4 regions of the Peribacillus sp. TH14 genome follow, and region 1 is predicted to be linked to each of the others. Evidence: riboswitches for the same ligand, from Rfam matches in the RefSeq annotation. Region 1 holds a riboswitch; each other region holds the start of a gene.
What was found. A riboswitch is a leader RNA that binds a small molecule or an ion and turns the genes downstream of it on or off. The one in region 1 is predicted to bind thiamine pyrophosphate.
Positions count from the first base shown of each region.

Region 2: another riboswitch for thiamine pyrophosphate. It lies ahead of tenA (thiaminase II); the one in region 1 lies ahead of JFU50_RS16815 (ABC transporter substrate-binding protein).
Region 3: another riboswitch for thiamine pyrophosphate. It lies ahead of thiC (phosphomethylpyrimidine synthase ThiC); the one in region 1 lies ahead of JFU50_RS16815 (ABC transporter substrate-binding protein).
Region 4: another riboswitch for thiamine pyrophosphate. It lies ahead of tenA (thiaminase II); the one in region 1 lies ahead of JFU50_RS16815 (ABC transporter substrate-binding protein).

Region 1 covers NZ_JAEKEK010000001.1:3,468,580-3,476,154, forward strand. The annotation lists gene mbcS (acyl-CoA synthetase MbcS) at 1-1,190, shown strand, start outside; gene JFU50_RS16800 (amidohydrolase) at 1,336-2,937, shown strand; gene rarD (EamA family transporter RarD) at 3,017-3,946, shown strand; gene JFU50_RS16810 (protein-glutamine gamma-glutamyltransferase) at 4,109-4,936, opposite strand; TPP riboswitch at 5,158-5,267, shown strand; gene JFU50_RS16815 (ABC transporter substrate-binding protein) at 5,399-6,403, shown strand; gene JFU50_RS16820 (thiamine-binding protein) at 6,415-6,699, shown strand; gene JFU50_RS16825 (ABC transporter permease) at 6,696-7,478, shown strand; gene JFU50_RS16830 (ABC transporter ATP-binding protein) at 7,462-7,575, shown strand, end outside.
Region 2 covers NZ_JAEKEK010000001.1:522,316-529,890, forward strand. The annotation lists gene JFU50_RS02675 (ABC transporter ATP-binding protein) at 55-1,869, shown strand; gene JFU50_RS02680 (DUF459 domain-containing protein) at 1,962-2,654, opposite strand; gene JFU50_RS02685 (GNAT family N-acetyltransferase) at 2,888-3,394, shown strand; gene JFU50_RS02690 (aspartyl-phosphate phosphatase Spo0E family protein) at 3,484-3,675, opposite strand; gene JFU50_RS02695 (Fur-regulated basic protein FbpA) at 3,950-4,165, opposite strand; SAM riboswitch class I at 4,312-4,416, opposite strand; TPP riboswitch at 4,575-4,678, shown strand; TPP riboswitch at 4,757-4,846, shown strand; gene tenA (thiaminase II) at 4,965-5,654, shown strand; gene thiD (bifunctional hydroxymethylpyrimidine kinase/phosphomethylpyrimidine kinase) at 5,667-6,965, shown strand; gene thiM (hydroxyethylthiazole kinase) at 6,962-7,575, shown strand, end outside.
Region 3 covers NZ_JAEKEK010000001.1:1,227,094-1,234,668, reverse strand. The annotation lists gene JFU50_RS06135 (glycerophosphodiester phosphodiesterase) at 1-512, shown strand, start outside; gene JFU50_RS06130 (hypothetical protein) at 842-1,300, shown strand; gene JFU50_RS06125 (PdaC/SigV domain-containing protein) at 1,667-2,563, opposite strand; gene JFU50_RS06120 (histidine phosphatase family protein) at 2,666-3,202, shown strand; gene JFU50_RS06115 (HAD family hydrolase) at 3,383-4,171, shown strand; TPP riboswitch at 4,322-4,438, shown strand; gene thiC (phosphomethylpyrimidine synthase ThiC) at 4,572-6,353, shown strand; gene JFU50_RS06105 (hypothetical protein) at 6,376-6,546, shown strand; gene JFU50_RS06100 (spore coat protein) at 6,956-7,575, shown strand, end outside.
Region 4 covers NZ_JAEKEK010000001.1:5,277,143-5,284,717, reverse strand. The annotation lists gene menB (1,4-dihydroxy-2-naphthoyl-CoA synthase) at 1-170, shown strand, start outside; gene JFU50_RS25445 (AMP-binding protein) at 189-1,826, shown strand; gene JFU50_RS25440 (SDR family NAD(P)-dependent oxidoreductase) at 1,881-2,627, shown strand; gene JFU50_RS25435 (acyl-CoA dehydrogenase family protein) at 2,849-4,000, shown strand; TPP riboswitch at 4,215-4,343, shown strand; gene tenA (thiaminase II) at 4,496-5,179, shown strand; gene JFU50_RS25425 (ECF transporter S component) at 5,192-5,776, shown strand; gene JFU50_RS25420 (ABC transporter ATP-binding protein) at 5,789-7,258, shown strand; gene JFU50_RS25415 (energy-coupling factor transporter transmembrane component T family protein) at 7,275-7,575, shown strand, end outside.

The DNA of each region.
Region 1 (7,575 bases):
GAGCGGAAAACCTTCTTAAATTCTCAATCGGAAAACAAATGGAGAATTGGCTTGATTTGAATGAGCTTGCTGACGCGGAATCTGATCAGCTGCCTATGGCAGCTACAAAGAGTGGGGATATGGCCTTCTTATCGTATACTTCCGGAACAACAGGAAATCCCAAAGGAGTCGTCCACACACATGGATGGGCGTATGCCCATCTGAAAACGTCTGCAGCAAACTGGCTGGGCATTAGTGAAGGAGATGTGGTTTGGGCAACGGCTGGACCTGGGTGGCAAAAATGGATTTGGAGTCCGTTTTTGGCGGTTCTTGGCACAGGAGCAACTGGCCTTGCTTATCACGGAAAGTTTGAAGCGAAAAAATATCTACAGTTGCTGCAGGACTATAAAGTGAATGCGCTATGCTGTACACCAACAGAATACCGTCTGATGGCCAAGGTGGATAACCTTGACGACTATAATCTATCCGATCTTCATAGTGCTGTATCAGCGGGGGAACCTTTAAACCAAAAAGTGTTTGAGGTTTTTAAAAACCATTTTCATATCGAAGTCCGCGATGGATATGGACAAACTGAAAACACACTGTTGGTAGGTGTAACAAAAGGCATGGAAATTAAACTGGGCTCAATGGGTAAACCAACTCCGGGCAATCATGTAGAAATCATTGATGATACCGGTAAGCCTTGTCCTCCTGGTGTGGTAGGGGATATTGCTGTGCATGTAAATACACCTGCTCTCTTTAAAGAATATTTTAAAGATCCAGAGCGAACAGCAAAGCAATTCCGTGGTGACTACTATATAACTGGCGATCAAGCGAAAATGGATGAAGAAGGCTATTTCTGGTTTGAAGGTCGTTCTGACGATATCATCATCAGCTCTGGATATACGATTGGACCATTTGAAGTAGAAGATGCACTCGTTAAACATCCATATGTGAAAGAATGTGCTGTTATAGCCAGTCCTGATGAAATACGCGGAAATGTGGTTAAAGCGTACATCGTGTTAATAGACGAAATAGATCCGAACAGCCCAGACTTAATTAAGACACTGCAAAAGCATGTAAAAGAATTGACAGCGCCGTATAAATACCCAAGGAAGATTGAATTTTTAGAAGAACTTCCTAAAACGACCTCCGGCAAAATCAAACGAGTAGATTTAAGGAAAAGAGAAGAGACACTTCTTAATAAATAAATCAAAATCATTACCGTCAGCCCTCCGGCTGGCGTTTTTTTAAATAACAGAGGATTTTTCAAAATCAAAAATATGGGAATTCATGAAATGAGATGTTACACTTACTGCATATTACGAAACATTTAATAAGGAGTGTAAAACGGGGATGGGAACGTTATGGTTCAATGGGTCGATTTATACGATGATAAAAGAAGAAGATCAAGTGGAGGCAGTCTTCACTGACAATGGTGTGATCGTTGATACCGGCAGGCTTGCCTATATAAAAGAAAAATATGCTGACAATATTTCCAGGGAAATCGACTTAAAAGGACAAACTATGCTGCCGGGATTAGTGGATAGTCATCTTCATTTGGTCGGGCATGGTGAACGACTGCTCCGTTTAGACCTTTCTTTGATGAATAGCCGGGAGTCCATCATGAGTTCCGTAAAGAAAAAGTGCGAAATAACACCGTCTGGAAAGTGGATTGTTGCTGAGGGCTGGAATGAAAATGAATGGCCTAGTTCTGAATTGATTCTACGAGATGAACTAGATGCCATATCTACAGAGCATCCAATCGTATTAAAACGAGTATGTCGTCATGCCCTGGTCGTTAATTCTCGTGCCCTTTTAGAAGCAGGGATTACAGAAGAAATAGAAGAACCGTCAGGCGGAGTAATCTGCCGTTATCCCGATGGGCGTCTAAATGGTTTGTTTAAAGAAAATCAGGCCCAGAACCTTGTGTTAGACCGTCTTCCCGGCATTGACCAGAGCTATATCGAAAACGCGCTTACAGAGGCCATACAAGACGCATATAAGCTTGGTTTGACTGGTGGGCATACAGAGGATCTTTTTTACTACAATGGCTTCATGCCGACTTATCAGGCGTTTAAATCGGTCATTGAGGGCCGAAACATGACCTTTCGTGCCAATTTGCTCGTTCATCACCAAGCATTTGAAGAGATGCTGGCATCCGGTGGGCGGTATCAAGAAGGCACCCGATATATTAAATTCGATAGTATGAAGATATTTACCGATGGCTCATTAGGAGGACATACGGCCCTGTTGAGTGAGCCTTATGAAGATCAACAGGATACGAATGGTGTGGCTATTTTCACTGAAAAGGAACTGCAGGAATTGGTGCAAAAAGCAAGGCAGGCTGATATGCCGATTGCTGTTCATGCCATTGGTGATCTCGCATTTGATTATGTCCTGAATGTGATTGAAGCTTTTCCACCTAAAAAGGGTCTTCGGGACCGGCTTATACATGCACAGATTGTTCGCCCAGAACTCTTGGAGCGTGCCGCAAAACTACCGGTCATCTTTGATATTCAACCAGGTTTCGTACCGTCCGATTTTCCATGGGTCGAAGAAAAGGTTTCAGCAAAATTATTGGAATCCTCTTATGCCTGGAAAACGTATTTGAAGCTGGGGATCATTTGTGCGGGAGGGTCAGATGCACCGATTGAACCATTAAATCCAATTTTGGGGATTCATGCAGCTGTTACAAGGAAAAAGATTAACAGTGATGATGAAACAGTGTACGGCATGGATGAAAGGCTGTCTGTTTATGACGCTTTCGCGCTTTATACAAAAGGCAGTGCGGCTGCGATTGGTCTTGAAAACCGGCGTGGTCAGATCATAAAGGGATACGACGCCGATTTTACCGTATTTAACCGGGATGTCTTAGCTATAGAGCCAGATGATCTTCTGAAAGTTGAAGCGGTCATGACGGTCATTGATGACCGAATAATGTATGATAAAAAATAACAGTTGCAAAACATGAAATAGGTAAGCAAAATATTAATAGGATTTCGATAAAGGAATGTAATTAGAAAGAAGGCAGGTTATGAAAATAAATGAACAAAAAGAAGGGGCGATATATGCCGCCCTTTCTTATTTAATGTGGGGAGTCGTACCAATTTACTGGAAGTTCCTTCAGGGAGTCGGTGCAATAGAGATTTTAGCTCAGCGGGTGTTATGGTCTTTCGTCTTCATGCTTGTTTTATTGATGTTTATGAAAAAATGGGGAGCATTTCTTGATTATGTCAAAAACATAATGGGAAATCCCAAATTATTCGCGGCATTGCTTACGGCATCACTGCTTGTTACAGCTAATTGGGGAGTGTTCATATGGGCTGTTAATTCGGGCCGGATTCTCGACACGAGCCTCGGCTATTATATCAATCCGCTAGTCAGTGTTTTGTTGGGAGTAATAGTCTTAAAGGAAAAATTGAGCGGGGTACAGATTGTGTCGTTCCTGCTCGCAGGAATCGGTGTATTGATACTTGGTATTCATTTCGGTACGATCCCCTGGGTCTCTCTAGTCTTAGCCATGACATTTGGGTTATACGGTCTGGCAAAAAAAATGATAAAGGCAGAATCAGCAATCGGACTGACACTCGAAACGATGATGGTAACCCCTCTTGCTCTAGGTTACTTGATATATTTGATGTTCCAATCCGAATCACAATTTTTAACCTCAGGGAGCACAAGCTTGCTGTTAGTTGGCGGTGGGATTGCCACGGCTCTACCGCTATTATATTTTGCAAAAGGGGCAGAAAAGATACCGTTATCGATGCTTGGCATTTTTCAGTATATTGCTCCAACCTTAACCTTGTTAATCGGGGTATTTGTCTATCATGAAAGTTTTACAAAAGCACATCTTTTAGCCTTTTTATTCATTTGGTCTGCCTTGGTGGTTTATACGCTTTCCATTACAAAATGGGGGAAGGCAGGGACACGTAGGTTTAAAGAAAAAAGAAACTTTGGTGCATAAAAAGAAAAAAACGCTTGAGGAAATCCATTTCCCAAGCGTTTTTTTTATAGTGATACACGTCACTCTGAAAAAAATTGTTAGTCAGTGTCGAGTTTCACAAGCTATTAAAATAAACGAAAAGTGATTCAAAATCTATATCTTTAATAAGAGAAACGGTTAATCCTACGCTAGAAAAGTTCTCGAGCCTATTTCAGAAACAATTATATTGGATAGGCAGTCATGAAGCGACACGGAGTTATTACGGGGGATATTTGGCTTGAATTGACTATAGTGGGAACTATTTATACTTACAATATGCTTTGTTAGGAACGCTGATATGATGGCATTCCACTTTCTATTGCTATTTAATTCATCGATGATTCCTTGTTGATTGGTAATCCCAATCCCATGGCCATAAAAGAGGTTTTCTCCAAGGAATATCGCATTTTCCCCTTGCCATTCTGGAGTGCTCGGGTCGTAATCTGGGTTTTTGAAGTAAACACAGTCGCCTGGTACATAACCCGTCCCTTCATGAACTCGAAGAATCAAATTCTGCGGATAGTGCCAGTCATAAAGAGTAAGGCCTGAAAAAAGACGGTCAAAATTCTTAGGACCAACCGTATCTAAAACAGCTTTTAAAAAAACAATGACTATCGCTGTCCCGCATTCGAAAGCGTAAAGACTTCCGTTAATGAAAATATCCTCAAGTGCCAGATGAGGGGGTACGCTTGGTTTAAGCTCAAATGCTCCATCTTTTGTAAGTCGCCAATATTGTTCATTGCATACAGAATCCTCGAGTATTGTAAATTCAGGATTACTCTTATCTAACGAAACGGCAGCTTTATTGACTTGCAGCCTCATCTCTATATCGAATTTAAGATCTTCCATTGTCTTATATACAAAAATATTCGGATATTTCCACATTAATTGGAGAATTTCTAATGCTTTTTCAGATATTATACCTGGTTGGATTTGACTGACATCTAACCATTTTTGATTAATTTTTATCATAATCATATCCACCTCTTGGTCACAAAATTAAATGATTAATTCAAGTAGTTCAAGAACTATCTACAGTGTAATAATAATTATTATATGAGTTGCTGAACAATACTGATCAAATTTTATTCCTATTACTGAGGATGATCAGAATGGCCCATCGTTAGAAGAAGCAAATTAGTATTCCCTTTTCTGTATGAATTGATATAATGAGAGAGAAAAGTTCATATGTGCAAGAAATGTAGGGGAGCCGGTATTGCTGGCTGAGATTGCGTCCTTAAGATGCTGACTCTTTGAACCTGATCTGGATGATGCCAGCGGAGGGAACATATTATGACTGACTTTCTGTTTTGTATGTTAACGTCCGAATTCATCCTCGGGCGTTTTTGTTTTTTAATCTATTATTTGGATGGGGACTGGCACCCAATAAAGTTTCGGCATATGGACCTTATATAATGTGTAGGAGGAAAAATAGTGAATAAATTATTGCCACTGATAACTTTGTTATTCCTTTTAGCTGGATGTGGTGCTGGCGGCACTACTGAAAAGGAAGAAGCAGGTAAAAATGAAGACAATAAAGAATTAAAAAAGGTTTCGGTTGTTCTCGATTGGACACCGAATACAAACCATACAGGATTGTATGTAGCGAAGGAAAAAGGGTATTTTAAAGAACAAGGCCTGGATGTAGAAATTATCATGCCAGGTGAGGCAGGAGCTGATAAGCTTGTGGCTTCAGGGAAATCAGAATTTGGCGTGAGCTACCAGGAGGGCATTACACAGGCTCGTGTGCAAGGCGTGCCGATTGTTTCGTTAGCGGCTGTCATCCAGCATAATACCTCAGGATTCGCTTCTCCTGTGGCTAAAAATATTAAAACACCTAAGGATTTTGAAGGGAAAACGTATGGTGGCTGGGGGTCTCCAGTTGAAAAGGCTATCATCGAATCTCTCATGACAAAAGATAATGCGGATGTAAATAAAGTGGAAATAGTAAATACAGGCGACTCGGATTTTTTCACTTCAGTGAAAAGAGATATTGATTTCGCTTGGATTTATTATGGATGGACAGGTATTGAGGCTGAATTGCGAAATGAAAAGCTGAATATGGTTTACTTAACTGATTACTCAGATAAGCTCGATTACTATACGCCTGTTTTGACCACAAATGAAAAGATGATTAAAGAGGATCCAGATACTGTTAAAGCGTTCGTAGAGGCAACTTCGAAAGGGTACCAGTTTGCGATTAAGAATCCTGATGATGCGGCAGACATTTTAATCAAGGCTGCACCAGATCTAGATAAAAAGCTAGTGAAGAAAAGCCAGAAGTGGCTTGCATCTAAGTATCAGGATGATGCTCCTAGATGGGGTGAACAAAAGCTTGAAATTTGGAAGAATTATAGTGAGTGGATGACTGAAAATAATCTTCTTGAAGGTGATTTCGATCCTGAGAAAGCATTTACCAATGAATTTTTACCACAATAGGAGGAACTACAATGGCAAACTCATTAATTAGTATACAAATTATTCCTAAAGGGGAAAATGTCATCCCCTTAGTCGATGAAGCGATCAAAATCATCGATGAATCAGGTGTCAAGTACGAGGTGCACCCGCTTGAAACAACAATGGAAGGTGAGCTTTCTGAGCTTCTGGCCGTTATAGAAAAAATGAATGTGAGAATGATTGAAATAGGTTCGCCGAATGTCATTTCCCAAGTGAAAATATTGTACCAGCCTAGCGGAATCACGATGGATACGTTAACGGAGAAATATCGGCCATGAGCGGAAGAAAGATTTGGAAGAAGGGGGCTCCCTTCTTTCTTTTATTATTGTTGCTAATAGTGTGGGAGTTAGCAACAGGCTTATTAAAGGTTGAAAAATGGCTACTTCCTGCTCCATCAGCCATTTTTATCGAGGGAATAGAGTCGTTTCATAGCCTTTTTGGACACCTTATATCAACTACTAACCTTGCATTATCTGGTTTTTTTATTGGAAGCTGTATTGGCTTAGTAATTGCTGCTCTCTTACACCTTTTTCCTGGTGTAAAAGATGCGGTTTATCCGCTTCTCATTCTATCACAAAATATTCCTATCATCGTTTTGGCGCCGCTTCTAGTCATCTGGTTTGGCTTTGGTATGCTGCCGAAGCTGATTGTGATTTCTCTCGTATGTTTTTTCCCTCTCGCTGTTGCTTCATTGGACGGTTTTCGCCAGACTCCTTATGAACTTAAGCATTATTTCAAGATGATGGGAGCAGGGAAAATGCAACTATTTTGGAAGCTAGAACTTCCTCACTCGATTCCGTTCATTTTCTCTGGACTGAAAATTTCGGCCACTTACAGTGTAATGGGGGCGGTTATTTCGGAGTGGCTTGGGGCTAAATCGGGGATAGGTGTTTATATGACGCTCGCATCCTCTTCATTTAGGACAGATCGGGTGTTTGTTTCCATTTTTATCATTATGGGACTGAGTCTTCTCTTTTTTGGAATCATTACCATACTTGAAAGATACTTTGTTTCATGGAAGAGAAAGGAGGGTGAAAAGGATGAAGCTGCAAATTAAAGATGTCTCCTATTCTTTCGATGGTAAACAGAATATTTTAGAGAATATAAATTTCTATGTGGATGATGGAGAGTTTGTAACCATCCTTGGGCCATCT
Region 2 (7,575 bases), 2.9 Mb from region 1:
AATACAAATGACTTTTAAAATTCATCAAAGATAGTCAAAATAGGAGTGATCGTTATGAGCGGAGGACATATCCCATTCAGCCACAAAGGACGTAGCGTCATTAATGCAAAGCCTTCCAAAGGAAGCATTTGGACGATGCTCAGGCAAATGTTTAATCGTGTCCCATCTAAATGGAAATTTTCTTCCTTGATATTATGTATAATGTTGTTCATTTCTTTACTTGAGTTCTCCATCCCACAGTTGACTCAGTATACGATTGATGAAATCATTCCCGAAAAAAAATATGACTCCTTGATTTGGGTAGGCACAGGAATTCTTGGAGCTGCTATTTTATTAGCTTTACTAAACTACTTTAACAGCTATATCGTTTCCAAAGTCGGTCAAAAAGCGATTATGGATTTACGGAATAGCATGTATGAACATATTCAAAGGCTGGATATGAAATTCTTTGATAAAAACCGAACGGGTGACTTAATGTCACGGCTGACTAATGATGTCAATTTACTACAACAACTCATCTCTTCAAGCATGCTGCAAGTCGTAACAGACACGGTAACTTTTGTTGCAGTCGCAGTCTATATGCTTTTCATTAATTGGAAACTGACCATTGTCCTTCTTTTTACATTCCCGTTCATGTTCTATATCACAAGGGTATTTGGAAAACGTATTCGGATGTCGTTTAGGTCTGTTCAAAGTTCTGCAGGAGATGTCAGCAACCAGTTACAGGATTCTATCTCAGGAATGCGACTCATTCAATCTTTTACCAATGAAGAATTTGAATCGAAACGTTTCGCAGAACGTAATCATGAAAACATGGTAGCTAACATTAAATCGGTTCGCTTGCGATCCATGTTTGGTCCGGTTATCGATTTATTGAACAATATTGGTCTTGTTGCTGTTATTGTGTTTGGGGCTTGGCAAGTGATGGAAGGTGCATTTACAGTGGGATTAATAGTAGCTTTCCTCGCCTATTTGAGATTACTGCAGAGTCCTGTTCGCAATTTCAGCCGAGTAATCAGCATTGTCCAGCAGTCAGCTGCAGCTTTTGAGCGTATTACAGAAATTATGGAAACACAACCTGAAATCAAAGACAAAGGAAATGCAATTGAGCTTCCTTCAATAAAAAAACAAATTGATTTTCAATCAGTTGATTTTGCTTATGATGAAAGTGTTCCGGTTCTTAGCAATCTAAACTTAACGATGAAAGCTGGTCAAATAACAGCTCTCGTCGGCTCTTCTGGTGCAGGAAAATCGACAATTACAAACCTTTTAATCCGATTTTATGATCCACAACAAGGAACAATCAAAATGGACGGTCTTGATATCCGCGATTTGTCGCTGAAATCTATACGTAGCCAAATGGGGATTGTTTCTCAGGATATCATTTTATTCAATGGTTCAATCCGCGATAACATCGTTTATGGAAAACTTGATGCAACAGATGATGAAATCACTGAATCGGCTAAAGCAGCCAATGCTCATGACTTTATCAGGGCCTTTCCGAATGGTTATCATTCTCAAATTGGAGAGCGAGGCGTCAAACTTTCAGGAGGACAAAAGCAACGAATCGCCATTGCTAGGGCACTTTTGAAGAATCCACAAATCATCATTCTCGATGAAGCGACAGCAGCATTAGATACGGAATCCGAGCATTTAATCCAGGAAGCATTGTCACGTTTATTAGTAAATCGGACTTCAATTGTCATTGCGCATAGATTATCAACCGTTCAAAATGCTGACCAAATAATCGTTCTTGAAAAAGGCAGTGTCCATGAAAAAGGAACGCATAAACAGTTATTGACAAGTAACGGCAGATATAGGCAGCTTCATGACTTGCAATTCCCTCAATTGAAGGCGGCTATTACATAACAACTGCACAACCGCCTTCAATGAAACAGGTCCGATTTATATATAATAAGCCATGTGTACAGAAGTATTGCTTCTGTGCACTTTTATTGAATTTATTTGAAATCATAGCTCTCTAAAATCCGATTGGTTATGAGCTGATACCCTTTTTCATTTGGATGAATTTTATCACTGAAATACTCTTTTTTCTTTTTATTTTCAAATAAATCATTAGTAGGGATAAATATCATTCTTTTATCCTCTTCTACTACCTCGTTTACTGATTGGTTATAATCATGAACGTGCTTTTCAAGTCGTTGATCATCTTTTTTTGGATTATACAGCCCAACTACAAGTATATCCGCTTTTTTGTTTTTCTTTAATAGTGTAGAAAGAATCTTATTTAGATGGTCGATATACTCTCGTTTACCATCATTTATTTTTTGATCACTTATTTTTTTCAAGTTACCTCCATTACTGTTAATCAAGTCGTTTGTTCCAATATAAACAATAAACGTGTCGGCTTTGTCCAATTTCGTGTTAATTTGATTATCTTCAAGCTGATCAATGACACCATCTGTTTCCTGGCCTTTAATACCGTAATTCCAAAAACGGACTTTTTTTTCAGAATCAGGGTTATTCAATTCATCCTCCAGACCTTCTACATAACCTTCCCCATCCTTATCTCCTTTTCCATAGGTTAACGAATCTCCAAAAGCCATCACATCTTCCGACTCTGAAGCCTGAAACTTATATGCAACAAAACAAATAACTAGTACAATTACAAATAAACCTACTATTTTTTTCATTTGTTTCTCCTTATGTTATGTATTTACTATGAAGTATTTTATCTTGTAATTACCCCAAAAATGAACATACTTAACATGAAAAAAATGAATTGTCAGATAAACTGTAAAAAGTGTATGATACAATAAAAGCATTCAATGGAACGGATTTTCGTCAACCTCCTTTTATTCATAAATAGGGTGGGAATCCCATGTTTCTGGAGATTGTATACATAATAAGGATAGGAGTTAAAATGATGGATCAGTATATAGATTTTAGGGATGCAGAACTAACAGATTTACCAAGAGTAGTCGAAATATATAATTCGACTATTGCTTCAAGGATGGTCACTGCAGATACAGAACCTGTTTCAGTGCAATCGAGGCTTAAATGGTTTGAGGAACATCATTCAGAAAAACGACCGCTTTATATTATTACATTCGAAGGGAAAACTGCTGGATGGATGAGTTTTCAATCTTTCTATGGTAGGCCAGCCTATGATTCCACTGCCGAGATCAGCATATATATTGATGATTATTTCCGGGGAAAAGGAATTGGACAAATTTCGATTCAAAAGGCAATTGAAGTGAGTCCAAAATTAGGAGTTAAGACACTACTTGGTTTTATATTTGCTCACAATACACCGAGCATAAGACTGTTTTCTAAATTTGGTTTTGAAGAATGGGCGCATTTACCTCAAGTTGCCGAGCTAGATGGTATTGAACGGGATTTAGTAATCCTTGGTAAGCGTGTTAATATTTGAATTTCATTATTTAAAAGCTATTGCCTTCATTCAGCAGTAGCCTTTTTTAGTTTAAATGAAGGAATCTATTTTAAAGTCACTGACGAAATTTAAAAATCACTATAAACTTTCTTAAGCAAAAAATATTCTGATTTTCTTTTATTTGGTATAGCATTTAACAGCGAATCCAATTCTTGACTTGCTTGAACAGTTAGAAGGCTTGTAAAACCATAATCAGCTGCCAATTTAATCATTTCCCGTCTCTTTTCTTCTATTCTTTCTACGGTTATCTGTGGGGGCATCTATAGTCACTTCCTATTTATTCAATTTTCTTACACTTTTTATGATAAAGAAATAAATAGTTAAAATCAACCATATATGGAAATCAAAATGTGTTATTCCACAAAATAAATGTGACAAAAAGCCTATTCTATTCCCTGTTTGTGTCTTTTTTGTGACATTTTATATTCTTGACAAATATAAAAAAGCATTCACTCATGTACACTGCGAATGCTTTAATAATATTCATCAGATTAAATAATATTTTAAGATAGTAAAGTATTTTAAGAACTCTTACTATGTCATCCACTCTGAAGGAGACTCGATATTAGGTCTATTTATAACAATCTTATATTCATCTTCAAGCACTTTTAAAGGAACATCATAAAGATGTCTTTCATCAGAGGTTTTATAAACTCCATTCGCTAATAACTCTTCAATCAGCAATGCCTTCCTCTGTTCAATTCTCTTAAATAATTCTGCCATGTAAATGGCTCCTTTCCTTGTCTTCATCAGCCCGCCTTCATATGAGCTAAATTGTAGTAACAGGTATCATTTTCACCAAATTATATCTTTTCTATTATGTCACTAAACGTTATTTCACAAAAATAAAAGCCTCTTCTAATTCAAGAAGAGGCTTACAGTAGTCCGTTCGGCTCTTCTTATCTTCCAAGCGTATGCTTGTTGGATGTAGCACAGTTCCCAAAATGGGTCTGCTGCCGAGGTTTCTTTGGGCCAAGTCCCTCCACCTCTCTGGATAAGAATTCAATATATAAATGATGTAGACATGATTTTATCCCAATATTCTTCAAAAGTCAATCACATGGTTCTCCCTTTTTTTGATAGGTATTCTCTATAGACCCCATTCAAATTGGGTTGCAATTTCCTGGCTTTCTGATATGATGTCAGTAATTACATACATTCACACCACTAGGGGAGTCTTTTTAAGACTGAGATGGAATTTGTTCCGGACCCTTTGAACCTGAACCGGATCATACCGGCGGAGGGAAGTGGATGATATCGTCTTTAAACACATGACTTTATCCATCTGCCCCGCTCCGTATTTCAGGAGCGGTTTTTTTTTCAGATGGAAAAGGTGAATAATTAGACTGCTAGGGGAGCACTTTTGCTGAGAATCAAACCCTTTGCACCTGATCTGGTCATACCAGCGGAGGGAAGCAGGCTGTAAGAAGGAATTTGCTTCTTCCTCGGTAACAGCCGCTTTCTTTCAGAGAGCGGTTTTTTTGTTTATCAGATAGTGTATGCATACTTTACAATTTTAGTAAATTTTAAATTTCAAGGAGGATGTACCATGGAGAATACAAAATTAGAAACCTTCAGTGATAGACTTCATGAACGGGCAAAAGGAATCTGGAAAAGGAACCATACACATCCCTTTGTTCAGGCGATTGGAGATGGGACGCTTTCAGAAAAGAAATTTGCCTATTACCTAAAGCAGGACTATATCTATCTTATGGATTATTCCAAACTCTTTGCGTTAGGAGTCATCAAAGCTCATAATCTCGAAACCATGGCTAAGTTTGCAAGTATTTTGAATGAAACCCTTCAAGTAGAAATGGATATCCATCGACATTATGCTTTGGAATTCGGAATCAGCTCAATCGAATTGGAAAATACAGAACCTACTCCAACCACTCTAGCTTATACGGGTTACATGCTAAATGCAGCCCAAAATGGGACTTTGGCCGACCTGATTGCCTGCCTCCTTCCATGCGCTTGGGATTATTATGAGATCGGCTTGCTATTAAAAGAACAAAATGGTGAAGCATTAGAAAACAATCGCTATGCTGATTGGATTAAATCATATTCGTCTCCTGAATTCGGTAAAGCACACAAATGGCTGATTGCTTTGTTGGAAGAGTTAACAGAAGGCATGCCTGAAAAGGAACTTCTTAGATTAGAGAAGCATTTTTTGGTGACTTCCCGTTATGAATATTTATTCTGGGATATGGTTCAAAATGAGCAGGATTGGCCACTGTAGGATGTTGTCATGATGATGAATCCAATCAAGAAAATGACGTTGACTGCCATGATCACGGCCATTACTACCATAACTAGTTCATTCATTTTCATCCCGGCCGGATTTGCAAAAATCTTTCCGATTCAGCATCTGGCAAATGTCATGACAGCCGTTTTATTGGGACCGGCTTATGCGGTAACACAAACTTTTTTAGTTTCCATCATTAGAAACATGTCTGGTACAGGTTCAATTTTCGCCTTTCCGGGCAGCATGATCGGTGCACTATTGGCTGCCGTCCTTTATCGAAAAACACAAAGCTTGAAATTCGCTTGTTTAGGGGAAGTGATAGGGACCGGCATTCTTGGATCCCTAGCTTGTTATCCCCTTGCTGTCCTCCTATTGGGAGAAAAAGCAGCTATTTTTGGTTTTTTACCAGCTTTTATGCTTAGTTCATTCGCAGGTGCCATTTTAGCTTTCATTTTACTGAAAATACTTTTAAAAAATAATTATATGAAGGGGTTTTTTATGAAAACAGCGTTAACCATCGCAGGCTCTGACTCAGGGGGCGGTGCTGGAATACAAGCTGATTTAAAAACATTTTCTGCACATGGGGTTTTTGGAATGTCTGTCATTACAGCTGTAACGGCACAAAATACAATGGAGGTACGTTCAGTACAAGCTATAGATACAGGTATCATAACGGATCAAATTGCAGCTATTTTTGAAGATATACACGTCGATGCAGTAAAAATAGGTATGCTTGGATCAAAAGAAATAGTTGAAACAGTCGCCGCGTCTCTAAATACCTTCTTACCCGCAATCGTTATCCTTGATCCTGTCATGATTTCCAAAAGCGGCCATCATTTGCTCGATGAAAAAGCTGTCTCTGCTTTAAAAACAGAATTACTGCCGCTTGCAACACTTGTAACACCGAATGTACCCGAAGCCGAAGTCCTTACTGGCTTGTCGATTCGAACGAAGCAAGATTTTTACGAGGCTTGTATATCAATTAAAGAACTTGGGGCAAAAGCGGTTTTACTTAAAGGAGGCCATTCAGCAGGGAATCCAAATGATCTTTTTTATGACGGAACTGACTTTTTCTGGATTAAAGGAGAACGCATTCATACAAAAAACACCCATGGGACAGGCTGTACTCTGTCATCCGCCATTACATCCAATCTGGCAAACGGACTACCTTTAAGACAATCCATTGAACAAGCCAAGACATATATTTCTGAAGCCATACGAAATAGCTTTTCACTCGGTAAGGGGCACGGACCCGTCCATCATTTTTATTCATTTTCAAAAGAAGAAAGGAGTGATTTAATATGATTGTTTCCGTTTCAGACTTATTCTTTCAGGTCAGAGAAAGTAAACCGCTCGTTCACCAAATCACTAACTTTGTTACGGTCAATGACTGTGCCAATGCCACTCTTGCCATCGGTGGTTCACCTGTTATGACATCTAGCCCAAGAGAAGTCGAGGAGATGGTCAAATTGGCTGATGCTCTGGTCCTGAACTTCGGTACGATTGATGATAAAGCCTTGGAAGCAATGGAGATTGCCGGTAAGACAGCGAATTCCCTTAATATCCCAGTTATTTTGGACCCAGTGGGAGTTGGTGCAACTTCCTATCGTACAGAACAAGTGGCAGAGCTCCTGAAGAAAGTTACCTTCCAAATCATCCGCGGAAATGCGAGTGAAATCCATCGGTTAATGGGTGGGGATATCGTTACACGTGGAGTGGATTCAGGTGAACTTGCGATTAGCAATGCAGAACTGGCAGCACGTGCGGCTAATAAATTGCATTGTGTCGTCGTAGTGAGTGGCGCCAAAGATGCTGTTAGCGATGGTAAAAATACGTCCATTATCGATAATGGTAATCCTCTATTAACGAGTGTTACAGGTACTGGCTGTATGGCTACTGCTCTTATCGGAACTTT
Region 3 (7,575 bases), 2.2 Mb from region 1:
CTCTTGAAGAGGTCTTTAAAAAATTTGGCAGACAGGCAAATTATTATATTGAGACTAAGTCTCCAGAGGTATATCCAGGAATGGAAAAAGAACTTCTAGAGGTTCTGAAAGATTATAAGATGGTAGATTCAAAGGGACGTACCAAAAATGTACTTATACAATCGTTCAGCAAAGAAAGTCTGTTGAAGGTTCATGACATGAATCCAAAGTTGCCACTGGTTCAACTTTTCTCTTATAAGAATCAGGCAACTATTTCTGATAAAGAATTGGAATCTATTAAGGAATATGCCATTGGAGTTGGTCCGAACTTCACTAAGATAGATGGACAATACGTGAAAATGGTCAGAAATCATGGTCTTCAATTTCATCCGTATACAGTAAATGAAAGAGCTGATATGAAAAAAGCTTTAGAATGGGGAGCAACGGGATTGTTTACAAATTACCCTGATGTATTTAATGAGGTAATAAAAGAGTATAAAAAAGAAAAACACAATCAGATTATGAGTAAATGAAGAATAGATTGAGAAGATCTATATAAGCTTATTAGGAATCATCAACTAAATAAAGGTATCCATAAGTAAGCTTCGATTCTTCGGGGCTTTTTTTGTATCTCGTTTTTTGAATTTAAACCTAATCCGAAACTTCAGAAGAAGGATGATATTATCGTACGTGTGACATCGACGGCAATTTGCGCGTCAGATCTTCATAGTATTATGATATAGAGAAGTATAATATGTGTTTTAAAAAAAGAAAGGCCGATAAATGATCTTGAATAAGAGTGTTTGATAAGAAAATGATACAATTTATTATATAATAATATTGATAAAGGGAGGTAGGTCTGATGGTATATAATTCGGCGGCTGAACTTTGTGAAGGGTTTGAGGCAGTATATCAGCCTATTCAAGTTCAGTTAACGATTGAGATTGTTGATAAGAGATTAGGGCCTGTAAAGGCTGAAGCAGAGATTGCCATCAAGCCTGTTGAGTCAAAGGGGTTTTTAGAGGTGTTGGTGGAGGATCTGGAATCGGAGCATATTTTTGCTGATGAAAATGGCAGCATATACGGAAGCTTTGGAATTGATCAGAGCATCCAAATTTATGATGAAGTTCTAGACATTATTCCGTTAGATGATCTAATCGGAAAAGAAAATTGGAAAGTGACTGTCGATTCATTTATCGCGGAAGAAAAGCTAAAAGGACAGCTGGAAAAGGTACTGAATAATTACCAATTTAGTGATATGAGCGGTAAATATAAATTTAGAAAAATATGTACGATTACGGAACTCCAATTTTTGAAGTGAAAAAAATAGAGAAGGTAAAAGCCTTCTCTATTTTCATTATTATTCTTGGATCATTTTAAATCTGTTCTGGTTAGCTTTTCTTCGTATTCGGCCTCATCTAACCCTATTCACTCCTTATTCTCGTCCTTTAACTAAGAGCTTCTTCGAATTATGTTTAAATCAGACAAAAGTAAGTTCGGCATTGGTTAAAAACATATTCCCATCAAATATCTATTATTAAAAAATCCACTTTTTTGAATGCGATGGTAAGTATGCATGAAATCGCATCGGATTGTGAAATATGGTTCTATATTTTTCATCATTTGTTAGATATATTGAATTAAAGGGTACTAAAAAAGCACAGGAGTTAGCCCCTGTGCAACGAAATTATTTATAAACCTTACTTGGGATTTTTACGGCAGGATGGCCAGCGGCATAAGGAGCCACTTCATATTCTTGGAATACGAGATAGATCCCCCCGTTTGTATAATAGAACTGTGAATCCTTATTGACGGGAACATCGCTCTGTTTTTTCACATAAAAACTATCTCTTTTCCTCATGTAGTCATAAGCATATTTCTGCACCTTCGTATATTTCACTTTGGATGTGAGGATTTCACTGATTTTCACCTGTTTACCGGAAGATTCTTTGAAATTATAGGATGTTGTGTATCCCATTCCATGAGCTCCACCGCTATAGTAGTAATCGTCAATAAGAATGCTTAGCTTTCCATCTTGGTTGAATTTCACTTTATACGAAATACTGTAACTATACTGACAAGAGTATGGGGATTCTTTGCACCATTCCTCATTTTTATCTTTTTCCCTATCCTTTTTGGCTTGCAGATAAGAGGAATAGGCGTCCTTGGCATGCTTAGTTAACACCTGATTAATTTTATCCTGAGCTGCTTTACTTTTAAGTCCTGATACTTGCGGATACGACAAGTCACTGATATTTTTATATTTTTTCTTGGTTATCTTCACATTGCTGAATTTTAAATATTTTGTAGATACATAGGCTTTTTTTCCATTGTACCGAATTTCCGACCAGCCGGATTTTGTTTTCGAATAAACGGTTACGGCTTTCCCTTTCTCCAACGATTCTACTTTTTTATAGCTGGTGCTGGGGCCACTTCTAACAGTTAAAGGGGAACCCTTCGTATTTACCGTGGCATTTTCTGTAGTGGTCGCTGAGACTGAGTCGATTTTTATCAGTAAAAAAGAGATGCATGTAAAAGTTAATGCGACAGCAAGGACAATCTTAGTGAAATTCTTGAATAGCATTCAATTACCACCTTTGTATAATTTTTACATTATCTATTATATAAGTAGGTGGATCAATTAGAAAGTGAATTTTTTATTTCAAAAGTTAAAGAGGAGAAAAAAATGAAAATTGGTTTAGTACGACACTTTAAGGTGGCACATGAATTCCCAACTGGAAAATATGTGACGGCGGATGATATGAATCAATGGTTTAAGGATTATGATGCAGCAGATATTATTTATGGGACAACTTTATTGGACGATGTGGAATGGAAGAGATGTTATTGCAGCGATATGTCGAGAGCAGTGAAGACGGCTGAGCATATCTATCCTGGTGAGGTTAATCAGATGGAGGAACTTCGGGAAATACCATCTCCACCTCTTAACGGGAAGGTGAAGCTGCCATTCATACTTTGGGCCATTTGGATTCGCTGTTGCTCGGTAGTTAACAAGCAGACGAGAGCGGAGATTAAGATTGCTGAGAAACGGATCAATAAAGTATTGGACGAGCTTCTCGCAAAAGGAGAGCAGGATGTTTTGATTGTGAGTCATGCTGCTCTCATGGTATATATGAGGAAAGAGCTGATCCGACGGGGATTCGCAGGTCCAAAGTTTAAGATTGCTAGTAATGGAAAGTTGTATGTGTTCGAAAGAAAATAAGGAAAAACTCGCATGTGAACTTTTTTAAGTTTTCATGAGCAAATAGGGTAAGCCTTTTGATATTTCAAAGAAAGATGAAGGCATTTTACCGATAGTTATTCTTTTTCTAATGGTTGTGGTTTATTATTGTAATAGTGTAATTTTTTCGAATTCAATGGTAGGGAAAAGAGGGTGAGCATTTTGGTAAAGGCAGTTTTTTTTGATTTAGATGATACGTTACTTTGGGATCAGAAGAGTGTGAAAGAGGCTTTTATAGCGACATGCGAATTGGCAAAGGCGAAATATGATTTGAATGTTGACGAGTTTGAGGAAGCGGTACGGAAAGAAGCACGTGAGCTTTATTCTTCTTATGATACATATGAATTTACGCAAATGATCGGTATCAACCCGTTTGAAGGACTTTGGGGTAATTTTCAAGATGATCATGATGAATTCCGTAAGATGGCCGAGATTGTACCAGCTTATCGGAAAGAGGCATGGACAAGAGGCTTGAAGGCATTAGGGATAGATGACCCGGCATTTGGTCTTGAGCTAGCAGAACGTTTCCCTGCTGAGAGACGGAAAAAACCATTTATTTATGAAGAAACATTCCAGGTGTTAGATGAGTTAAAAGGGAAGTACAAATTGTTATTGCTGACGAATGGTTCGCCTGAGCTTCAAAATACGAAGCTTGAAATCACGCCTGAGTTAGTTCCTTATTTCGATCAAATCGTTATTTCCGGCGCGTTTGGACGTGGGAAACCGGATGCTTCTATTTTCGAGCATGCATTAGAAATCATGGAGCTTGATAAGCATGAAGTATTAATGGTCGGCGACAATTTAATGACGGATATCCTTGGTGCATCACGTGCAGGCATTAAATCGGTTTGGATAAACCGTCATGATAAGGAACGGAATGAAGTCATCCCTAATTATGAAATTACGCATTTAGAGGAGCTTTTTCCTATCCTTGAGAGTCTAAATAAATAACGGATATATCCCCTTCAAGTAGTAAGTTCAAAAAAACTTAACTTGGAGGGGATTTTATTTAATTCAAAACATGGCATTAAAATAATAGGTCTTTGAATTTATTTACAAACCAAAATGGATGGTATATAGTTACCATGTAATAATTAATATTATTCAGACTAGGGGTGTCCAATAAAAGTTGGGCTGAGAGAGAAGCGCGTTAAAGCTTCTTAACCCTCAGGACCTGATCTGGTTCATACCAGCGTGGGGAAGTTAGAATCTACTATTCAATGACATGTAATTTGGTCATTTCTGTAGTCATACTAACTTTAGCCGGGTCTTAAATATGAGACCTGGCTTTTTCGTGCGAAAATGGATTGGATTTTGTCCTTTTTAATCTAACTTAAAAAGGAGAAATGAAATCATGAGTAATTCAGTAAATGACATGAACGTTTCAATTATGTCCAATTTTGCAGGAAGTAAAAAAGTTTATGTAGAGGGGTCTAGACCTGATATAAAAGTTCCTATGCGTGAAATTAAACTAAGTCCCACAACAGGAGCATTTGGTGAAGAGGAAAATTTACCTCTACGCGTATATGATACTAGCGGTTTCTATACGGATTCTGAGTATTCTATTGATATTCGTAAAGGTCTTGACCCTATTAGACGCAACTGGGTTCTTGAACGGGAAGACGTTGAAGAGTATGTGGGGCGTAAAATAAAACCAGAAGATAATGGGTATAAAAAAGTTGAGTCTCATTCCAAAGCAGAAGTTTTTCCGGGATTGATAAGAAATCCTTTGCGTGCAAAGAAGGGGAGAAACATAACCCAACTCCATTATGCTCGTAAAGGTATCATTACCCCAGAAATGGAGTTTATTTCGATTAGAGAAAGTGTTTCCGCTGAGTTTGTACGAGATGAAGTAGCTAGCGGGCGGGCCATTATACCGGCTAATATTAACCATCCTGAAAGTGAGCCGATGATTATCGGACGTAATTTTCATGTGAAAATAAATGCGAATATTGGGAATTCAGCGGTTAGTTCATCCATCGAAAATGAAGTAGAAAAAATGACTTGGGCCACTCGCTGGGGAGCCGATAACATCATGGATCTCTCTACCGGAAAAAATATACACACAACCCGTGAATGGATTATTAGAAATTCGCCTGTACCTGTTGGAACAGTACCGATTTATCAAGCGCTTGAAAAAGTAGATGGAGTCGCTGAAAATTTAACATGGGAGGTTTTTCGGGATACTTTAATTGAGCAGGCTGAGCAAGGTGTTGATTACTTTACCATACATGCTGGTGTGCTTCTGCGATATATCCCATTAACAGCAAAGCGGATGACGGGAATTGTTTCCCGTGGGGGTTCTATTATGGCTCAATGGTGTCTGGCTCATCATGAAGAAAGCTTCCTCTATACTCATTTTGAAGAAATCTGTGAAATCATGAAAGCATATGATGTATCTTTCTCATTAGGAGATGGACTTCGTCCTGGATCTATTGCAGATGCAAACGACGAGGCGCAATTTGCGGAATTGGAAACATTGGGTGAACTAACAAAGATTGCTTGGAAACATGATGTACAAGTTATGGTTGAGGGGCCCGGTCACGTTCCAATGCATTTAATTAAAGAAAATATGGATAAGCAACTGGAAGTTTGTCAAGAAGCCCCATTCTATACATTGGGACCCCTAACAACTGATATAGCTCCTGGCTACGATCATATTACTTCTGCGATTGGGGCTGCCATGATTGGCTGGTTTGGAACTGCGATGCTTTGTTATGTGACACCGAAAGAGCACCTTGGTCTTCCAAATAAAGAGGATGTTCGAATAGGGGTTATTACGTATAAAATTGCAGCCCATGCCGCTGACCTAGCAAAAGGCCATCCAAATGCTCAAAAACGAGATGATGCCCTTTCAAAAGCAAGATTCGAATTTCGTTGGAGAGATCAGTTTAATCTATCGCTCGATCCTGAAAGAGCCGTTGAATATCACGATGAAACTCTGCCTGCTGAGGGTGCCAAAACAGCTCACTTTTGTTCAATGTGCGGTCCTAAATTCTGCAGCATGAGAATCTCACAAGATATTCGTGATTTAGCTAAAGAAAAAGGGCTTGGTTTTGAGTCTGTAATTGATGAAGGCTTGAAAGAAAAAGCGAATGAATTTAGAAACACAGACGGAAAAATCTATCAATAATATGGACGAAAAGGAGAATTCGATGAATCGAGTAATCCAGATTAAAGTTGAAATAAAACAGTTGGAAAATCAGCTGGATCAGCTTAAAAAAGAGCTGAGTATTTTTCGGGAAAATTGTAATCATGAATTTGTAAAAAATGATTATTTACAAGAATGCACAAAGTGCCACTTAATTGAGAGTCTGCAATGGTAGGGATTTCTCGATTAAATAACTTTGGATTCTTGGTATTCTAGTAAGTAGAAAAATTGCAAATCAATAAGACTTTAATGCTCCTTGGGATTATTCAGTTTTATAAGTATTAAGGAGAAAAAGGACTAACCATCCTTTTTCCTTATTTTTCATAAGCACCGAATCAGACTTTGAGAAAGTTCCATAGATACCCTCGGCATTACCTTTCTCTTTTATAAGTATAAGTTACCCCAGGTATTTTTCTTTATCCTATATGTCCCTCATTTCTTCGGATCATGTTAGTCATAAAAACCAGTGTATAAAGGAACGTGGCTTTATTAGGTTTTCATGGAAGGGTTTTGCACGGATATTCTTGTTTTGTTTTAACATACTAAGCTTGTCCACATCATAAAACAAGGAGGGAATTTACATGATGCAAAATCAACAAGGTCAAACACACGAGAATATGCAAACAGGTGCTATACCCCCACAAATGAATCACGGTGGTCACGAAGTATTCGATGTACATGAAGTGTTGTCGGGAACGATTGGTACTTTAAACACTTATATGCTTTTGCGTCAGCATGTACAGGATCAGGAATTACTGGACATTCTGGATCGTCAATATCAGTTCATCCAAGATGAATATAACCTTTCATTAGAGTGCTTTCAATCTGGCCAGGACCCATCCAAACGAACACAGAGTTACAACATGAATCAAGGTAACGATTTTATATATGGATTGACACCAACTCAGCCAAAGAAACCTTTGCAATCCGTATCGGAAATTACGGATGAATGCATTTCAGGCTTGATGCTTGGGGCAGTGAAGTCTGCTGCTTCTTTAAAAGCAATGTCTGCACTTGAAATTACAAACCCAGTTGTGCGTCGCGTATTTGCAGCTTCTGTTCCGAACTGCATTGAAATGGCATATGAGATTTCGATATATCAAAACAAACATCATTACTACCAAGTTCCACAGCTTGCACAGCAGGATATGCAACAAATGTTGAATTCATATTCACCCGCACAAGGAAATAACAACGTAAGCCA
Region 4 (7,575 bases), 1.8 Mb from region 1:
CGCTTAAAATGCTTAAATACTCCTTTAATGCTGATAGTGCAAACATCCAAGGGATTTCTCAGCTATCGATGGGCAGTCTAGCGATGTTTTACAACACGCAAGAATCGGAAGAAGGAAAGAATGCTTTCCTAGAAAAGCGGCCAGTAGATTTTAAAAAGTTCAGAAGGTAATGAGGGGGATGGAAACTAGTGAAATTGGATACGATTTTGAGTCAAGAATATGTGGAAAAATATCAATGTATTTGGCCAAATCGAACGATTTTAGATTATTTAAATGATGCGATAGAGAATGATCCAGATAAAATAGCGATTATTGATATAAAAAGCCGTTTTACTTACAAGGAACTCGGTAAGTTGGTTGATCGAATCGCTTTAGGCCTTTTGAATATAGGATTGGGAAAAGGAGATGTTATCTCTTTTCAACTGCCTAATTGGAATGAGTTCATTATCCTTCATTATGCGGTTACAAGGATAGGCGCCATAAGCAATCCCTTAATTCCGATTTATCGTGATCGGGAAATTGGCTATATGGTCGAAATGGCAGAGTCTAAAATGATCGTTGTTCCAGATAGTTTCCGAGGTTTTTATTATCCTGCCATGATTGAGAGGCTAAGCCATAAATGGCCTTCATTAGAACATATTTATGTGATAGGGGACGAAGTGCCGAATGGGATGAAATCTTTCTCTTCTTTGCTTGAGGAACCTTGGGAAGAGCGGATGGATGCATCCATTTTGGATGAAATCATACATGACCCAAATGATGTTACCGAAATTATCTTTACATCGGGAACGACGGGGAGTCCAAAGGGAGTCATGCATACACATAATACTCTTTGTGTATCAACGAATTACTGGATTGACCATTTACATTTAACATCCGATGACGTCCTATTCATGGCGTCAACATTTGCTCATCAAACTGGATTTGGTTATGGGGTGAGGCTACCAACTCATTTTGGGGGTACAGGTGTTTATCAAGACATTTGGAATCCGAATGAATTTATTGAATGGATTGAGAAGGAGAAGATAACGTTTACAGCGGGTGCGACTCCCTTTCTGCAAGATATGATTCAAATGGAGGGAATAGAAACGTACAATCTTAACTCATTCCAAGTCTTTGTAGCTTTAGGCGCCCCGATTCCAAGGCAGTTGGTGAAAGACGCGGCAGAAAAAGTACGGTTCAAAATATTGTCAGGATGGGGACAAACAGAAGATGGCCTAGTGACCTTGACGAGACTTGAAGATTCAGCAGAAAAACTGACAAATACCGATGGGGTTCCATTTCCGGAAATGGAGTTGAAAGTAGTGAATTTTGAAGGAAAGATCTGCGCTCCAAATGAAGAAGGTGATTTACTTGCTAGGGGTCCTGCCCTATTTGTCGGGTATTTGAAGAGGATTGATGACACCATTGCAGAACATAAGGACGGATGGTTCATTACCGGTGATCGAGCAATTATGGATGAAGAAGGATATATCAGGATTTCTGGAAGAAACAAAGACATTATCATTCGTGGAGGTGAAAATATACCAGTCGCTTACGTAGAAAACGTATTATATGAACACCCGGATATTTCAAGCGTGCAGGTCATTGCTGTACCAGATGTTAGGCTTCAGGAAAAAGCATGTGCATGTATCAGCGTAAGACCAGGGAAGAGCCCGATTACAATGGAATCATTAAAGAAATTTCTATATGAAAAAGGTTTGGCCAAACAATATTGGCCAGAACAACTTGAAATCATGGATGATTTTCCGCGTACTCCTAGCGGGAAAATCCAGAAGTTCCGTCTTCGGGAAATGATAAACGAAAAGATACAAGACAAAATATAGGACCAGTTAATGTAACCACATAGCAATTTCATGATAAAAATGGAGGGATTTATGATGAATAACCGAGTAGCATTTATCACTGGAGCAGGAAGCGGAATTGGTAGAGAGATTGCTAAAACATTAGCCTCTCGAAATATGAACATTGTTGTGGCCGATATCAATAGTAAAAACGCAGAAGAAACTGTTTCTTTAATTGAGCAAGCGGGTTATGAAGCTAAGGCCGTCTATTGTGATGTAACGAGTTTAGAGAGTGTGAAAAAAGCAGTTGAAGAATCAGTGAGCCTTTATCAAAAGATTGATGTATTGGTTAATAATGCAGGATGGGACAAAGTAGAACCTTTCCTAAAAAGTGATCCAAGCACTTGGAAAAGGATTATCGATATTAATTTACTGGGTCAAGTTCATACTTGTAAGGAAATTTTACCGCTTATGATTGAAAACGGTTACGGAAAGGTAGTCAATATTGCGTCGGATGCAGCAAGAATTGGATCTAGCGGTGAGGCCGTCTATTCGGCTGCTAAGGGTGGGGTCATTGCGTTCACGAAAACAATAGCAAGAGAAATGGCACGTCATAAGCTTAACATCAATTGTATTGCGCCAGGTCCAGCCGACACGCCTTTATTTCAAGAAATTGGTTCTTACAATGAAGGAATAGCTGGAGCTTTGGAGAAAGCGATTCCGTTCCGTCGTTTAGCTCAACCAGAAGATATTGCCGGTGCTGTGGCCTATTTTGTTTCGGAAGAAGCAGGATATGTAACTGGGCAAACTCTTTCCGTCAATGGCGGCTTAACCATGGTTTGACTTTATGAAACTGATTAAATGGTAATCACAAAAAGTAAAACTATAGCCTGAAAATATTTCTTAGGATTTTTAATCACCCAGTGGGTCAAATAGGTTGATTTTGTTTGATTTGATAGCCATTTGTATTATTTCGAAGCTTAGGAGAATAGTATCCTCCTATATGTAAAAGAAATCGGGTTAAGGAATTAAACCTAATACCAATAGAAGGGGGAGAAAATACCGTGAATTTTGAATTTTCAGACGATATCAAAATTTTAAAACAAGGAATCCGAGAATTTATTGATAACGAAGTAGAACCACATGCCATGTTAATTGAAGAAAGCAATGAAATCCCAGAAATCATTATGGGGAAATCGAAAGAAATGGGACTGTTTGGCCTTAGCATTCCTGTAGAATATGGTGGGTTAGGCATTGATATGGTAGGGAAATGCGCCATTCTAGAGGAGTTGGGAAGAACACATAACGGTTATACAACAGTAATAGGCGGACATACGGGAATTGGCGGCGTTGGAATTGTAGAGATGGGAAATGAAGAACAAAAACGCAGATATTTACCTGACATGGCATCAGGTGACAGAATTGGCGCTTTTGCTTTAACTGAACCAAGCGCAGGTTCACATGCCTCAAATCTGAAAACAACAGCGGTTAAAAAGGGTGAAAAGTATATCCTGAATGGAAGCAAACATTACATTACTAATGCTCCAATCGCAGATGTGTTTACAGTAATGGCTGTTACAGATCCTTCTAAGGGTGCAAAAGGAATCACATCTTTTATCGTCGAAAAAGACTCCCCAGGATTTCAACTAGGAAAAATCGAACGGAAAATGGGCCTTCATGGTTCACATTCTTCTGAAATTTTCTTTGAGGATTGTGAAGTTCCAGTTGAGAATGTATTGGGTGAAGAGGGGCAAGGGTATATGAATGCCCTGAAAATCTTGGCGAATGGACGTGCAGGAATGGCAGCACGAAACCTAGGGTCGTGTGAAAAATTACTTGAGATGTCGATTGATTTTGCTCATATGAGAATTCAGTTCGACAAACCAATCTTCGAACAACAAATTATTCAACATTACTTGGCAGATATGGCATTAGATACAGAAGCCCTTCGATCCATGACCTATCGCGTTGCGTGGATGGTTGATCAAAAAAAGAACGTCATTAAAAATGCGGCTATGGTCAAGTTACTTGGTTCAGAAACGTATAATCGTGTAGCTGATAAGGCTCTCCAAATTCATGGAGGGATTGGTTACATTTCTGAATATCCCATTGAACGTTTTTATCGTGATGCACGTATTACGAGAATTTATGAAGGTACATCCGAAATCCAAAAGAATATCATAGCGGCTCAGCTTCATAAACAGTACCAACGATAATTAGGAAAGCAGGATTAATAGTAAAATAAACTTTGCTTAAGGTTAATAGAGAATATTTTTTATGTGATTAAGTTCGATTTCCAAAGAGTATGTTAGGCGATTTTTTATTTAACATATCGTTGGATTTTATACATTACTAAAAAAACTTTATTTAATAAGTTTGACAATTAGATTGAACGTGTTAATATAAAGGCAAATGAACTAAATATACAATTTGTACCACTAGGGGTGCTTTACAGGTAAAAGTCAATTTTACCGCAGAAGCTGAGATTAAAGTATAACTTTAAGACCCTTAGAACCTGATCTGGTTTACACCAGCGTAGGGAAGTGGGGTCATGAAACAATACGTTTATGTATTATTTCAAGTACAACCACTTTCTTTACGTCGGTAAAGGAAGTGGTTTTTTATTTGCTCAAAAGAGGTGATTATAGGTTACCAATCATTATTTATCCAGTTTCATTGCTTAATAAAATACAAATTTGGAGGTATAGAAAATGAAATTTTCAGAGGTCATTCGTAAAGAAGTAGATCATATTTGGGAAGCAAGCTTCAATCACCCGTTTGTTAGAGGAATTGGAGATGGCACATTGCCAGTAGAGTGTTTTCGTTTTTATGTCATGCAAGATGCATATTATTTATCTCACTTTGCTAGAGTTCAAGCTTTAGGTGCAGTCAAAGCAACAGATTTACATACAACTAGTCGACTAGCAAGCCATGCACAAGGAACATATGAAGCTGAATTAAAGCTTCATGAAAATTTTTCTGAGAGATTAGGTATTACAGAAGAAGAAAGGAAAAACTTTAAGCCTGCTCCTACTGCCTATGCCTACACATCCCATATGTATCGTGCCGCGTATTCTGGCCATTTAGGGGATGTGATTGCGGCCATCTTACCGTGTTACTGGCTGTACTATGAAATAGGTGAAAAACTGCAAGGGTGTATACCTGATGAGCCAATTTATCAAGAGTGGATTGCGGCATACGGAGGAGAATGGTTCCGTACGTTGGTAGAAGAACAAATCGCGAGACTTGATGAGATCGCTGAAAAAGTAACGGAAGAAGACAAAGAAAGAATGAAAGAGCATTTTATCCTTAGCAGTCAATATGAATACTCATTTTGGGAAATGGCTTATCGCTTAGAAACTTGGCCAGTGCATAAGGAAACATTAGAAGTATAAAGGAGATTGACAATGAGAAAAGGGTTGAAATTAACGGATATTTTAGTCACAATCGTGATTGCCGTCGCATTTGGAATAGTTTATATCCTTTGGGGATCGATATATTATTCCGTTAAACCATTAGGGTTACATGTAGATCAATTAATTTATGGAATGTGGTTTATAGCAGGGCCCGTTGCTTTTTTAGTTATGAGGAAACCGGGTGTGGCTCTGTTGGCAGAAATCGCGGCAGCGTCCGGTGAATTCTTTTTAGGTTCACCGTGGGGATTAACCGTACTCTTATATGGAGTTGTACAAGGAGTATTCGCGGAACTGGTGTTTATGGCGTTCAGGTATAAAAAGTTTAATATGTCGGTTGCTGTATTAGCGGCGATAGCTTCATGTGTAGGATCGGTCCTCATGGATTTTGCATACGGAGAAATTGGTGCCCTCTCTCTTTGGAATTTACTATTATTTATGATTGCAAGATTTATCGGGTCAATTTTCTTTGCTGGTGTATTTGCTTACTATCTAGTAAAAGTATTAGAAGCAACAGGAGTAACTAATCTAGTTCGTCCAGTATCAAGTAAGGATTATGCTGCACTGGATCAAAAGTAGAGGTTGATAAGTATGGAACGAATAGCTCTTGTTGAAAAGTTAAGATTGAAGTTTCCCGGTGATGAGTCCTTGATATTCAAGGACTTATCCGTCTCGTTTGATAAAGGTGAAAAAGTTCTATTGTTGGGACCGTCCGGATGTGGAAAGTCTACACTTTTGCAAGTGTTAAGTGGGCTGATCCCACATTCCATTGAAGTCCCGATGAAAGCGAAAGAACTGGAGAGCCCTTCTTCATGGGGATATGTTTTTCAAGACCCAGATAGTCAGTTTTGTATGCCATTTGCAGATGAAGAAATTGCCTTCGTCCTTGAAAACCTTTCCGTTCCTAAGCAGCAAATGAATGAAAGGATTCACAATCATATCCGGCAGGTAGGATTACACTTAGATGATATCCATACAAGTATTGATACATTATCAGGCGGGATGAAACAGCGTTTAGCGATTGCGTCAGTATTGGCACTTGAACCTGAAGTGATATTTTTAGATGAACCAACCGCTATGCTTGATCCGGTTGGAACAAAAGAAATTTGGGGTGTTTTAAAGGAAATTGGCAAAGACAAGACCGTTATTATCGTTGAACATAAAATTGACCATGTTTTAGAATTTATCGAACGAATAGTGCTTTTTAACGATAACGGTCAAATCATTGCTGATGGTCCCAAAGACAACATTCTTTCATTATACAAAAACAAAATGAAAGAACATGGAATCTGGTTCCCTGGTGTTTGGGATGAGTATATTCATGACCATGCACCCATTCGTGAACAAACGGAAGTTAATGATGGCGGTACCATTATGCAAATGCAAGGTTTTAGAGGTTTCCGAAAAAAGGAAGAAAAAATTATGGTTGAAGAGCTGCAGATCCACTCAGGGGAATGGATTGTCATCAGCGGAGAAAATGGAGCGGGCAAGAGTACGCTTTTGCATGCACTGATGCAGTTCATTAAAACGAATGGTTATTATGATTTGATGGGAACCTCGATTAAAAAGGTGAAAAATCTAACAGATTACATGACGTTTGTCTTTCAAAATCCTGAGTTTCAATTCGTTGCGAATTCTGTATATGAAGAAATCGCTTATTCATTACGAATTGACAAAAAGCCTCCAAAAGAAATAGAAGAGAGAGTTCATGCACTGCTTGAAGTGTTCCACCTTACGGCCCATCGCGATAAACATCCTTTTCAATTATCGATGGGTCAAAAGCGGCGATTAAGTGTAGCGGCTTCAATAGTGAAAGAAAAAAAGATCATTCTTTTAGATGAGCCTACCTTTGGCCAAGATTCGAAAAATACCTTTGCCTTACTGGAATGGTTCGAGGAATATCGAAAGCGGGGTATTACAGTGATTATGGTAACCCATGATGATCATATTTCAAAAAACTTTGCAACTAGGATCTGGACGGTTAAGGATGGGAAAGTAATTAGTGATGAAAAGATTAGCAAGCAACTAGCGTTTTTAGAGACCGAAGTTTTATCACTATAGAAGGGGTGTCATGTAAGTGAATGTTTCGAGTGCAGAAACATGGCTCCATAAGATTAATCCAAGCCTTAAGCTTTTTGTATTAATTGTGTTATGTATGGTGGCGTTATTTATTAAAGACCTAAATTATATGATTAACGTTACCATGGGTGTTTTACTCTTATTTTTGTGTTTTTCCGGTCATCCGATAAAACGTATTTTACTCCTATCAATTCCTTTTTGTTTCATTTTTTTATCTACTTCTTCTGCAATGATATTATTCGGACAAGGGGAAACACTTTGGTTTAAGTGGGGACTCATTTCGATTACGGAAGAGAGTT